3 regions of the Mesorhizobium sp. P171375 genome follow, and region 3 is predicted to be linked to each of the others. Evidence: riboswitches for the same ligand, from Rfam matches in the RefSeq annotation. Region 3 holds a riboswitch; each other region holds the start of a gene.
The links. Region 3 has a riboswitch for thiamine pyrophosphate ahead of thiB (thiamine ABC transporter substrate binding subunit). Riboswitches for the same ligand answer to the same signal wherever they lie in the genome.

Region 1 (3,267 bases), 1.8 Mb from region 3:
GTGGCCGGGGCCCTCTATCATCACCTGGCAATCCTTCGCCCAGGCGATCTTCGTCAGCTCGCCGAGCGTCTCCAGCTCGGCGAACTGCGCCGCGTCATTGGCATCGGCGATCGAGCCTGGACGAAGACCGTCGCCGAGCGAGAAGGAGACGTCGTAGGCTCTGGCGATGTCGCAGATCTCCGCGAAGTGCTCGTAGAGGAAGCTTTCCCGGTGATGGTGCAGGCACCATTTGGCCATGATCGAGCCGCCGCGCGAGACGATACCCGTCACCCGGTCGACGGTCAGCGGGATATAATGCAGCCGCACGCCGGCGTGGATGGTGAAATAGTCGACGCCTTGCTCGGCCTGTTCGATCAGCGTGTCGCGGTAGACCTCCCAGGTCAGATCCTCGGCAATGCCGCCGACCTTTTCGAGCGCCTGGTAGAGCGGCACCGTGCCGATCGGCACCGGCGCGTTGCGCACGATCCAGTCGCGGATGTTGTGGATGTTGCGGCCGGTCGACAGGTCCATCACCGTATCGGCGCCCCAGCGGATCGCCCACACCATCTTTTCGACCTCTTCCGCCATCGACGATGTGACGGCGGAGTTACCGATATTGGCGTTGATCTTCACCAGGAAATTGCGGCCGATGATCATCGGCTCGCTCTCGGGATGGTTGATGTTGGCGGGAATGATCGCCCGTCCGCGCGCCACCTCGTCACGCACGAATTCGGGCGTGACGAAATCGGGCAGTGTCGCGCCGAAAGCCTCGCCGTCGCGCTCAAGCTTGCCGTGCAGGATCTCGCGACCAAGGTTCTCGCGAATGGCAACGAACTCCATTTCGGGTGTGATGATGCCGGCGCGCGCATAGGCAAGCTGCGTCACCGCCTTGCCTGCTTTGGCCCTGAGCGGTCGGTGGCGGATGGGAAATTCCGGCGTCAGGCGTTCGCCCGTCGCGAATCCGTTGTCCTCCGGCCGGACATGGCGGCCGTCACAGTCCTCGACATCGCCGCGGGCCAAGATCCATTCGTGGCGAAGCCGAGCCAGGCCTTTTTCGATGCTGGTTTCGACAGCCGGATCGGTATAGGGGCCCGACGGATCGTAGACGGTGACTGGCGGTTCGCCGGCTGTCGGATGGACGGAGATTTCGCGCATCGGCACTTTGATCTGCGAGTGGATGGTGCCGGGCTTGTGGATCTTCCGCGAGGCGGGCAGCGGTCCCGTCGACACGGCAGGGGTGAGGGCATTCATCTTGAGGCTCCTTTGCTCATGCATTGGAGACCCAGTTCTGTGCCGGAAGGATGAAAAGACGCTTCTGTCGACCTGCCGAAACAGGACCTCGGGCGTAACTCCCGCAAAGCGCTTGCACCGTCCCTACGCCAGTATGAACTGGATCAGGTTCAACGGGTCACTGCGCCGCGAAAGCCAGCAGTATCTCAGCCCCTTGCCGGGACTCCCCTGGTGAATGCCTCAGGTTGAACGGGCCGGCGCGGCTTTGTCAAGCGCATTTGGCCCGCCCACTGTCAAATCAAACCAGGACCGCTTCGTCTTCTTGGCAGTCTGGCATCTGCCCCTGCTCTGTCCACATCCTGTTTGGGTGGAAGGCCACCACCCAGCGGAACCCTCAGAGAAGGAAAACCGTCCAGATTTGGCTAGACTGCTCGACGATAAGTCCAGAGCTGTGCCGGCGGTATGTTGCGGACGACGAAGTCATAGTGGGAAACCACGTAACGGTCTGGCATCTTGATCACCGGCGACAGAGGTCCATACGTGATCTGAATTAGAGGCCGGCCGGCAGGAATACGGGCAAGCAGATCCTCAACCAGCGCGACACGCTGTTGCATTGGAAAGCTCAACAGCGGGACTGCACTTATAACACAATCGAACTGTTCACCTTTGCGCTCACCCAGAGCTTCGTCCAGCGCAAATGCGTCGCCCAATCTGAAGTCCACATTCGGGAAGCGTTGCACCAGGCCGTCGTAGAAAATCCTGGAATATTCGACTGAAACCAGCTGGCGCGGCTTGATTCCCCTAGCCAGGATCGCCTTTGTGATGACACCGGTTCCCGCGCCAAGCTCCAGAATCGGCAATCCTGACCGTGGGTTCACCACGCTTGCCATCCGGCGTGCCGCATAAACCGAAGTGGGAATAAGGGCTCCCACGCCCTTCTTGTCCTTCTGCCAGCCTTTGGAGAATTGGACTTCTTCCTCAAACCTTTTGCCGAGCCGCTCCTTCAGTCGCAAAATCATATCTTCTCCTTGCGTCAGCCGCTTACCCAACGTCATCATTTGGCAAAGCGCGTTTTGGCCAATCTCGGCACCTTTTACAAGCCGGTTACGACCGCTTCCCTGTCACGACGCGGTCAGCATGAATTGCCCCTTAACGCACTTTCATGTTTGCTGGGTCTATGTCTCGCCCTCGCTTGCTGCCCGAAAAAAGTTTCCCGAGCTATGCGTATCTGCCCGGCAAATATCCGCATCCGGTGCGCGATCCCTTGGGCCACAGTTACCGATCAGATCCGGTGACCGTCGCCGTTGGCGAAGCGCTCGGCTCAGATGTGTTTCGATGGGGAATCGACCTTTTCAATCACGGCTACTACTGGGAAGCCCATGAAGCCTGGGAGCCTCTCTGGCAGGCTGCGAAACACAGCGCTCAGCACCGCATGTTCTTCAAGGGACTGATCCTGTTAGCGGCGGCCGGGGTGAAGATCCGCGAGGGCAAGCGGGTCGCAGCGGCGCGCCATGCGACAAGAGCTGCAGGGCTTTTTCGTCAGGTGGTGAGAGTGCCGGGCGGCCTGTGGGAGAAAGCGCTGGGAATGACACCCGCCGCGCTCGCTGAACATGCCCAAGCGATCGTAGCTTACCCGGTTGTTCCGCGGGAGCCAAAGCCTGCCCAGCCTGAGCCCGTGTTTGATTTCATACTCGCACCAGTATCCGAGAGCGTTTGATCGGCATTCAGTGGTTCAAGTGTCCAAGCTAACTTTGTCAGCAGGAAACGGGGCCTTTGAAAACCGCTCACCACCCGCATGCGTCACAAAAATAAGAGTGCAGTAAGGTTTTATAGGCAACTCGCGGCCGCTTCGATGTCGATGGTCTCGAGGGTCGGGGGCGACCGGTCGCGCTCGTAGCCAATCTATTGATGACAGAGATGCCGGCAGGCTTCAATGACGGGGATGGCGAAAAGCTGAGTGCTCGGGCTTGCGGGCCGAGCTTGTCGGCCGCTCGATGGAAAGGGTCATTTGAGGTGGGGTCTCGGCCGCGTGCAGCTGAAAGACACGCTCGTCCAGTT
Region 2 (3,267 bases), 3.3 Mb from region 3:
TTGCGACAAGCTGTTGGCTGAGCGCAGCACCGCGCTGTTGTCGATGAAGGAAGCGATTGCGCTCTTGCGGGAGCGCACCGGCACGGATCGGTCGGATGCCGACCTCGCCGGGCTGATCACTAAGAAAGCGGCGCTGCTCGGCGTTGCGGTCGTTTCCGATCCGCATTGAAAGCAGCTCGTCCCTCAAGACGCGGGCTCAAATTTCGGCTAATGTTTTCGTGGAATCTGGACCTAACCATCGGACCCAACCACGGAGGCTTAAGTGACGGACGACAGACAGGACCGCATTCGCCAGCGCGCACATGAGATTTGGGAACAGGCCGGCCGCCCAGAAGGCGCGCATCAGGAGCACTGGGAACAGGCTACGGCCGAAGTAGATGGTGTGGCCGCCAAACCGAAGAAGACGGCGAAGAAGGCTGCTGCGAAGCCCGTCAAGCCCGACGCCAAGCCCAAGGCTGCAAAGCCGGCGGCCGCAAAGTCCGGCAAGGCCAAGTCGAAATAGGCAAGGGCAGAATTCGCCCGGGCGGCCCCGTTCTGGGCGTCGCCGTTCGGCCCGCCAGTGTCTCTTAACCCGACGAATTGCGCCTCCACGGGGAGCGCAATTCATTGCGCATGAAGATCGCGCGATGCCCTATGCCTCCCAGGCATAACTCGACAGGGCAAAGCGGATACCGGCAGCTGTCATGACCAGTTCGCATTCGGTGATCTGGCGCAAGTGGCGCCGATAGCGCGCCACCGTCTGGGGCAGCCAGCCGGCGCAGGCTTCGACATAGGCGTGGCTGTGAACGAGCGTGCCGGTCGACAGCCTCTCGTCCTTCTCGGCAATCACTTTCAAATATTGGCGGATGAAACGAATATCGTCGGCGATGTCCTGGCTGGCCATTCGCCATGCTCCGGCAACGCGTTCGCGCTGGTCGAACGACAGGGGCGGCAGCAGCGGCAGTGACAACAGCGGGCGGGAGAGGTCGGCGAAGGCGGCATGGTTCGCTGTGCTCACGGAATTCCCCTTGTTCAAAGGAAATATCGTACTTTATGTACGATATTTCGTCAAGGACGATGCGTACAATTTGAACGAATTCAACTTTCAAAATGATGCGGATTTCCTGAAGCCAAGAAACCTGGCCCAATACACTTCGCGATGACAGTCGAAAAATACTCTTCCCCAATGCCTCGAACAGTGCTTTAACCCGCCCATCCACAGGGGTGCTCCGTACGGTCGGGGCTGAGATGAGGGCGGCAAGCCTTCGGACCCTAAAGCTGATCTGGATAATACCAGCGGAGCGAGGCGGGCGATGTTTTCCGGTGCACAGATTTCCCTTTATCCCATGACCGACGATTTCGTCGGCGTCATCCTTGGCGCGCTCGGCGCGCTCGATCCCTGGCGTGAACGGCTGAGGATCGAAACCGACGACATCTCGACGCTTCTGGTCGGGCCGCCCGAGGTGTTGTTTCCAGCCATGCGCGACCTGTTCGTGGCGGCCGCCAAAAGCGGCAAACATTGCGTGCTTTCGGCTGCGGTTTCGCGCGGTTGCCCGGGCGAGCCCGACGATCCGATCTGCCGCTCCGACGAGACCGGCGGACCCGCCATTGCGCTGGACGAGCGCAAGGTCGCCGCGATCCGCGCCGTCCAGGCCACGCCATCGACCGACCAGCCGGTGGCGGCGCAGTTCTCGCTCTATGTGATGGGTACGGGCGACCATATGGACGAGATCTATGGCTGCATCGATTTCCTGAAGCAGTCCGGCGTCTTTGAACGCTCGAAGAACTTCTGCACCAAACTGCGTGGCGATGCCGGCGCGGTGTTTGCGACGCTGGGTGAAGCCTTCTGCCGCTTCGGCCCGGGCGCCGGCCACGTCACCCTCGACATCACGATTTCTGCGAACAGCCCGAGCGCCGTCTGAGCCGCGGCTCAGGCGTCGTTCATCGAGGATATTGCCGTGGCTGTTTTGTCCAACTCATCGCGTGGGGGAGATGCCCCCGACCCCTCAGTACAAAGAGGAGGGGAGCCATTGGCAATTGGCGAAGACCGCGATGCAAGTGAATCTCCCCCCTTGAGGGGGAGATGGCCGGCAGGCCAGAGGGGGTTCCAGCGCGTGGAGCGCCGACGCTCTTTTCGCATCGGCAAGGCGTGGGCGCTCTATGGCCGGCGACCCCCTCTGTCGCCTTCGGCGACATCTCCCCCTCGAGGGGGGAGATCAGCCCCCGCCATCGCCAAGGCCATCCCCGCCGCCATCTCCTTGACCCTGCTCCTCGCGGCCTGGGAGCTCTACGCCCGCTATGGCGGCGTCACGCACGGCATGCTGCCGGCGCCGTCGCGCGTGTTGCTGCAGGCCTGGGAGAACCGCGCTGCCCTTGCCGACAATACGCTTCCCACCATCCGCGCCACGCTTGCCGGCTTCGCCTGCTCGTTGATTGCCGCCTTCGTGCTTTCGGCGCTGGTCGATTTTTTGACCCCGCTGCGCCGCGCGCTCTTCCCGCTGCTGATCGTCAGCCAGACCTTGCCGCTGGTCGCCATCGCGCCGCTCATCGTGCTGTGGTTCGGCTTCGGGCTGATGCCGAAAATCCTGCTCGTCGCACTGGTCACTTTCTTCCCGATGATGGTGGCGTTGGTCGAAGGCTACGCTGCAACGAGCAAGGAGATTGCCCAGATGCTCGCCGCCATGGGGGCAGGGCGCCGGCGCATCTTCTGGCTGGCGCGGCTGCCTTCGGCGCTGCCGTACTTCTTCGCCGGGCTGCGCATCTCCATCACCTACGCCGTGGTCGGCGCGATCTTCGCCGAATATGCGGGGGCGGCGAAGGGATTGGGCATCTACATGCTCAACGCCAAGAACAATTTCCGCCCCGATCTGGTGCTCGCCGCGGTCGCCGTCAGCGCGGCGCTCACGCTTGCTTTGTTCGGCCTTGCGGTGCTCATCCAGCGCCTCGCCATGCCTTGGGAAAATGCGGGGAGCGAGAGCCGCGGCGGCAAGCCTTCGGGAGAGAGCTCCCAATGACACGGCTCGAACTCCGCGATATCAGCAAAAGCTTCGGCGCGCTGGAGGTGCTCGCGGGCATTTCGCTTCATGTCGCGGCCGGCGAGTTCGTGTCCATCCTCGGCCCCTCCGGCGCCGGCAAGTCGACACTGTTCCAGCTGCTGACGGGTGCGCTGAAAGGCGAGGGCGACATGCGCTTCGACGGTGCGCCACTCGATGACCATGGTCGCCATTTCGCCTTCATGCCGCAGCGCGACGCGCTGATGCCATGGCGCCGCGTCATCGACAATGTGAC
Region 3 (3,267 bases):
CAGAGCGTGAAGCGGACAACGCGCAGGAGATAGAGATCGAAGGCGGACGCAGCACCGCGGAGGTCGTGCGCGCCTTCGCGGATAAGCCCGGCAAAGGCGCCGCCGATCAGCAGCGCGATTGCCGCGAGCGCGACAATGCCGGCGGTGACGCGGGGGTCAGAGCGTTGCACGCCGGACCGCCCAAAAGATCTTTGGCGGGCGTCGCGTTCCTTCGCGCCCCCCTCTGTCCTGCCGGACATCTCCCCCACGAGGGGGGAGATCAGCAGTTTCCGCGCTCCGCTCAAAACGTTGGAGGTTGGCGAAAGCCGAGGCGACACCCAATCTCCCCCCTCGTGGGGGAGATGTCCGGCAGGACAGAGGGGGGCGCCGTAGAGCGGTCATCTTCCGATCATCCAGCCAAATCTACTTGCTCATCACCGCCAGCCACTCATCCACCCAAGCCTTGCGGTTGGCCGCAACCTCTTCCGGGCTGAACAGCAGCGTCTTCACCGGCTTGACCAGTTTGTCGAAGGCCGGATTGAGCGGCTTGTCGATTTTCCCCGCCGGGAACATCCAGTTGGTCTCCGGAATGACATTCTGGAATTTCGGCCCGGTCATGAAGGCGAGAAACTTTGCCGCCAGGGGGTTTTTCGCACCCGTGGTGGTGATGCCGGCGACCTCGATCTGCAGATACTCGCCTTCCTCGAAGGATGCCGCCTGGTAGCGATCGGTGTTTTCGGCCACCATGTGGTAAGCCGGCGACGTCGTGTAGGACAGCACCATTGGCGCCTCGCCCTTGGTGAACAGGCCATAGGCTTCGCTCCAGCCCGGCGTCACCGTCAGCACCTTTGGCTTGAGCTTGGCCCAGGCTTCCGGCGCCTTGTCGCCATAAACCGACTTCACCCACAGAAGCAGGCCAAGGCCCGGCGTCGAGGTGCGCGGATCCTGGATGACGATCTTGTCGGCGGCATCGCCTTCGACCAGTTCCTTCAGGCTCTTGGGCGGGTTCTTCAGCTTCTCGGTGTCATAGACGACAGCGAAATAGCCATAGTCATAGGGGACGAAAGTATCGTCGCTCCAGCCGCCCGGCACGCTGTTTTCAGCCACAGCGCCATGCGGGACAAACAGGCCGGAGGCCTTGGCCTCGGCAGTCAAATTGGTGTCGAGGCCAAGCACGATATCGGCCTTGGTCGACGCCCCCTCGAGCTTGACGCGGTTGAGCAGCGCGACGCCGTCGGCGACCGAGACGAAGTCGACGCTGCAGCCGCATTCGGCTTCGAATTCCTTCTTCACCGCAGGACCCGGGCCCCAATCGGCAGTGAAACTCTCATAGGTGTAGACGGTGAGTTTTTCCTGCGCGGACGCAGGCACGGCGAGAAGCGAAAAAGCAAGACCCAGGGCTGGGACAAGACGGGACAAAAACATGCGCATCGGCACCTCCTTCATTCGTGTTTGAAAGGAATTGAGGCGTCGGTCTGTCCGAAGCGTCTAATCCCTCCGCCGGTACAAACCGGATCAGGTTCAGCGGGTTGGCGAGACTGCCTCTCAGCCGACCCGCGAAACATCGCGTTCGGCACCCCGTTAGAGCGTTTCGACACATAGGGCCGGCCAAGGTGCCACGCAAGCGGAACTTTGCCAGAGCATGATCCGAAAAGTGGGAACCGGTTTTCTCGGACAAACGGGAACCGTTTTGTCCGGAGATCATGCTCCAACAAAAAGCTAGCCAAGGCTCGGCCTTCCGTTTCGCCGGCGGGGCTGGTAAGGGCCACCGGATATGAGCACATTCACCATCCTGCTTGGCGGCGATCTCATCCGCACGCCGCGGCTCGACCGCCAGGTCGAAGGCGCGCGCGTCATCGCCGCCGACGCCGGCATCGGCCATGCCCGGATGCTCGGCCTGATGCCGGAGCTTTGGGTGGGCGACTTCGATTCCGTGCCCGCGGAGCTTCCCGTCGATCTCGCCGCCGTGCCGCGCCAGGTATTTCCGCCCGAAAAGGACAAGACCGACGGGGAGCTGGCCATCGCCGCCGCACTGGAGCGCGGCGCCACCAGCCTGGTGCTGGCCGGCGCTTTCGGTGGCAAGCGCGCCGACCATGCGTACCTTCATCTGGCGCTCAGCCTGCGGCTGGCCGAGACCGGCACGAAAGTGCTGTTGACCAGCGGCGCGCAGGAGGGGGTTCCCTTGCTGCCGGGCAAGGCCGGCTTCGACTACGCCGACGGCACGTTGTTTTCCGTGCTCGGCTTTTCCGATCTTTCGGGCCTGACCGTGTCCAGCGCCAAATGGCCGCTCGACCATGTCGAGGTTGCCTTCGGCTCGTCGCTCACCATCTCCAACGAGGTCAAGTCAGAGAAGACCGGGGGCCGGCTCGAAATCGCACTTGGCCATGGCCGCGCGCTGTTGCTCGCTCATCCCTATCCCTTGCCTGAAAGCTGACATGGCCCCGCCCCTTCTCAACCTCGACGGGATAAGACTGACCTTCGGCGGCACGCCGCTGCTCGACGGCGCCGAACTCACCGCATCCGCCGGCGACAAGATTGCGCTCGTCGGCCGCAACGGCTCCGGCAAGTCGACGCTGCTCAAGATCGCCGCAGGGCTGATCGAACCGCAGGACGGCGAAGTCTTCCGCCAGCCTTCGGCAACGGTTCGCTATCTCCCGCAAATGCCCGACATGGATGGCTTTGCCAATGTGCGCGCCTATGTCGAGGCCGGGCTTGGGCCGGCCGACGATCCCTACCGCGCCACCTATCTGATGGAGCATCTCGGCCTCGCCGGCACGGAAAACCCCAACGACCTCTCCGGCGGCGAGGCGCGCCGCGCCGCGCTTGCTCGTGTGATGGCGCCGGAGCCTGATATTCTGCTGCTTGATGAGCCGACCAACCATCTCGATCTGTCGGTGATCGAATGGCTGGAAGAGGAGCTTGTCCGCACCTCGTCGGCGCTAATCGTCATCTCGCACGACCGTCGCTTCCTCGAACGCGTCTCGCGCGCCACCGTCTGGCTCGACCGCGGCCAGACCCGCCGCCTCGACAAGGGCTTTGGCCATTTCGAGGAATGGCGCGACCAGGTGTTGGAAGAGGAAGAGCGCGAGCAGCACAAGCTTGGCCGTCAGATCGTGCGCGAGGAGCACTGGCTGCGCTACGGCGTGACGGCGCGGCGCAAGCGCAACATGCGCCGCCTCGGCGAACTCCAGACCATGCGCCAGCGTTTTCGCGGCCATCGCGGCGCCGAAGGCTCGGCCACCATGGTGGCCAGCGACGCCGCCGAATCCGGCAAACTGGTGATTGAGG

Region 1: another riboswitch for thiamine pyrophosphate. It lies ahead of thiC (phosphomethylpyrimidine synthase ThiC); the one in region 3 lies ahead of thiB (thiamine ABC transporter substrate binding subunit).
Region 2: another riboswitch for thiamine pyrophosphate. It lies ahead of ACYHH6_RS17745 (YkoF family thiamine/hydroxymethylpyrimidine-binding protein); the one in region 3 lies ahead of thiB (thiamine ABC transporter substrate binding subunit).

The regions. Positions count from the first base shown of each region.
Region 1 is NZ_JBYNWF010000001.1:2,128,470-2,131,736, forward strand. It holds gene thiC (phosphomethylpyrimidine synthase ThiC) at 1-1,230, opposite strand, end outside; TPP riboswitch at 1,333-1,449, opposite strand; gene pmtA (phospholipid N-methyltransferase PmtA) at 1,632-2,228, opposite strand; gene ACYHH6_RS10210 (DUF309 domain-containing protein) at 2,402-2,926, shown strand; partial or broken gene ACYHH6_RS10215 (MFS transporter) at 3,140-3,267, opposite strand, start outside.
Region 2 is NZ_JBYNWF010000001.1:3,684,779-3,688,045, forward strand. It holds gene ACYHH6_RS17730 (hypothetical protein) at 1-169, shown strand, start outside; gene ACYHH6_RS17735 (DUF2934 domain-containing protein) at 263-502, shown strand; gene ACYHH6_RS17740 (hypothetical protein) at 632-997, opposite strand; TPP riboswitch at 1,190-1,302, shown strand; gene ACYHH6_RS17745 (YkoF family thiamine/hydroxymethylpyrimidine-binding protein) at 1,293-1,901, shown strand; gene ACYHH6_RS17750 (ABC transporter permease) at 2,157-2,993, shown strand; gene ACYHH6_RS17755 (ABC transporter ATP-binding protein) at 2,990-3,267, shown strand, end outside.
Region 3 is NZ_JBYNWF010000001.1:369,998-373,264, forward strand. It holds gene thiP (thiamine/thiamine pyrophosphate ABC transporter permease) at 1-170, opposite strand, end outside; gene thiB (thiamine ABC transporter substrate binding subunit) at 403-1,410, opposite strand; TPP riboswitch at 1,455-1,570, opposite strand; gene ACYHH6_RS01890 (thiamine diphosphokinase) at 1,754-2,413, shown strand; gene ACYHH6_RS01895 (ABC-F family ATP-binding cassette domain-containing protein) at 2,415-3,267, shown strand, end outside.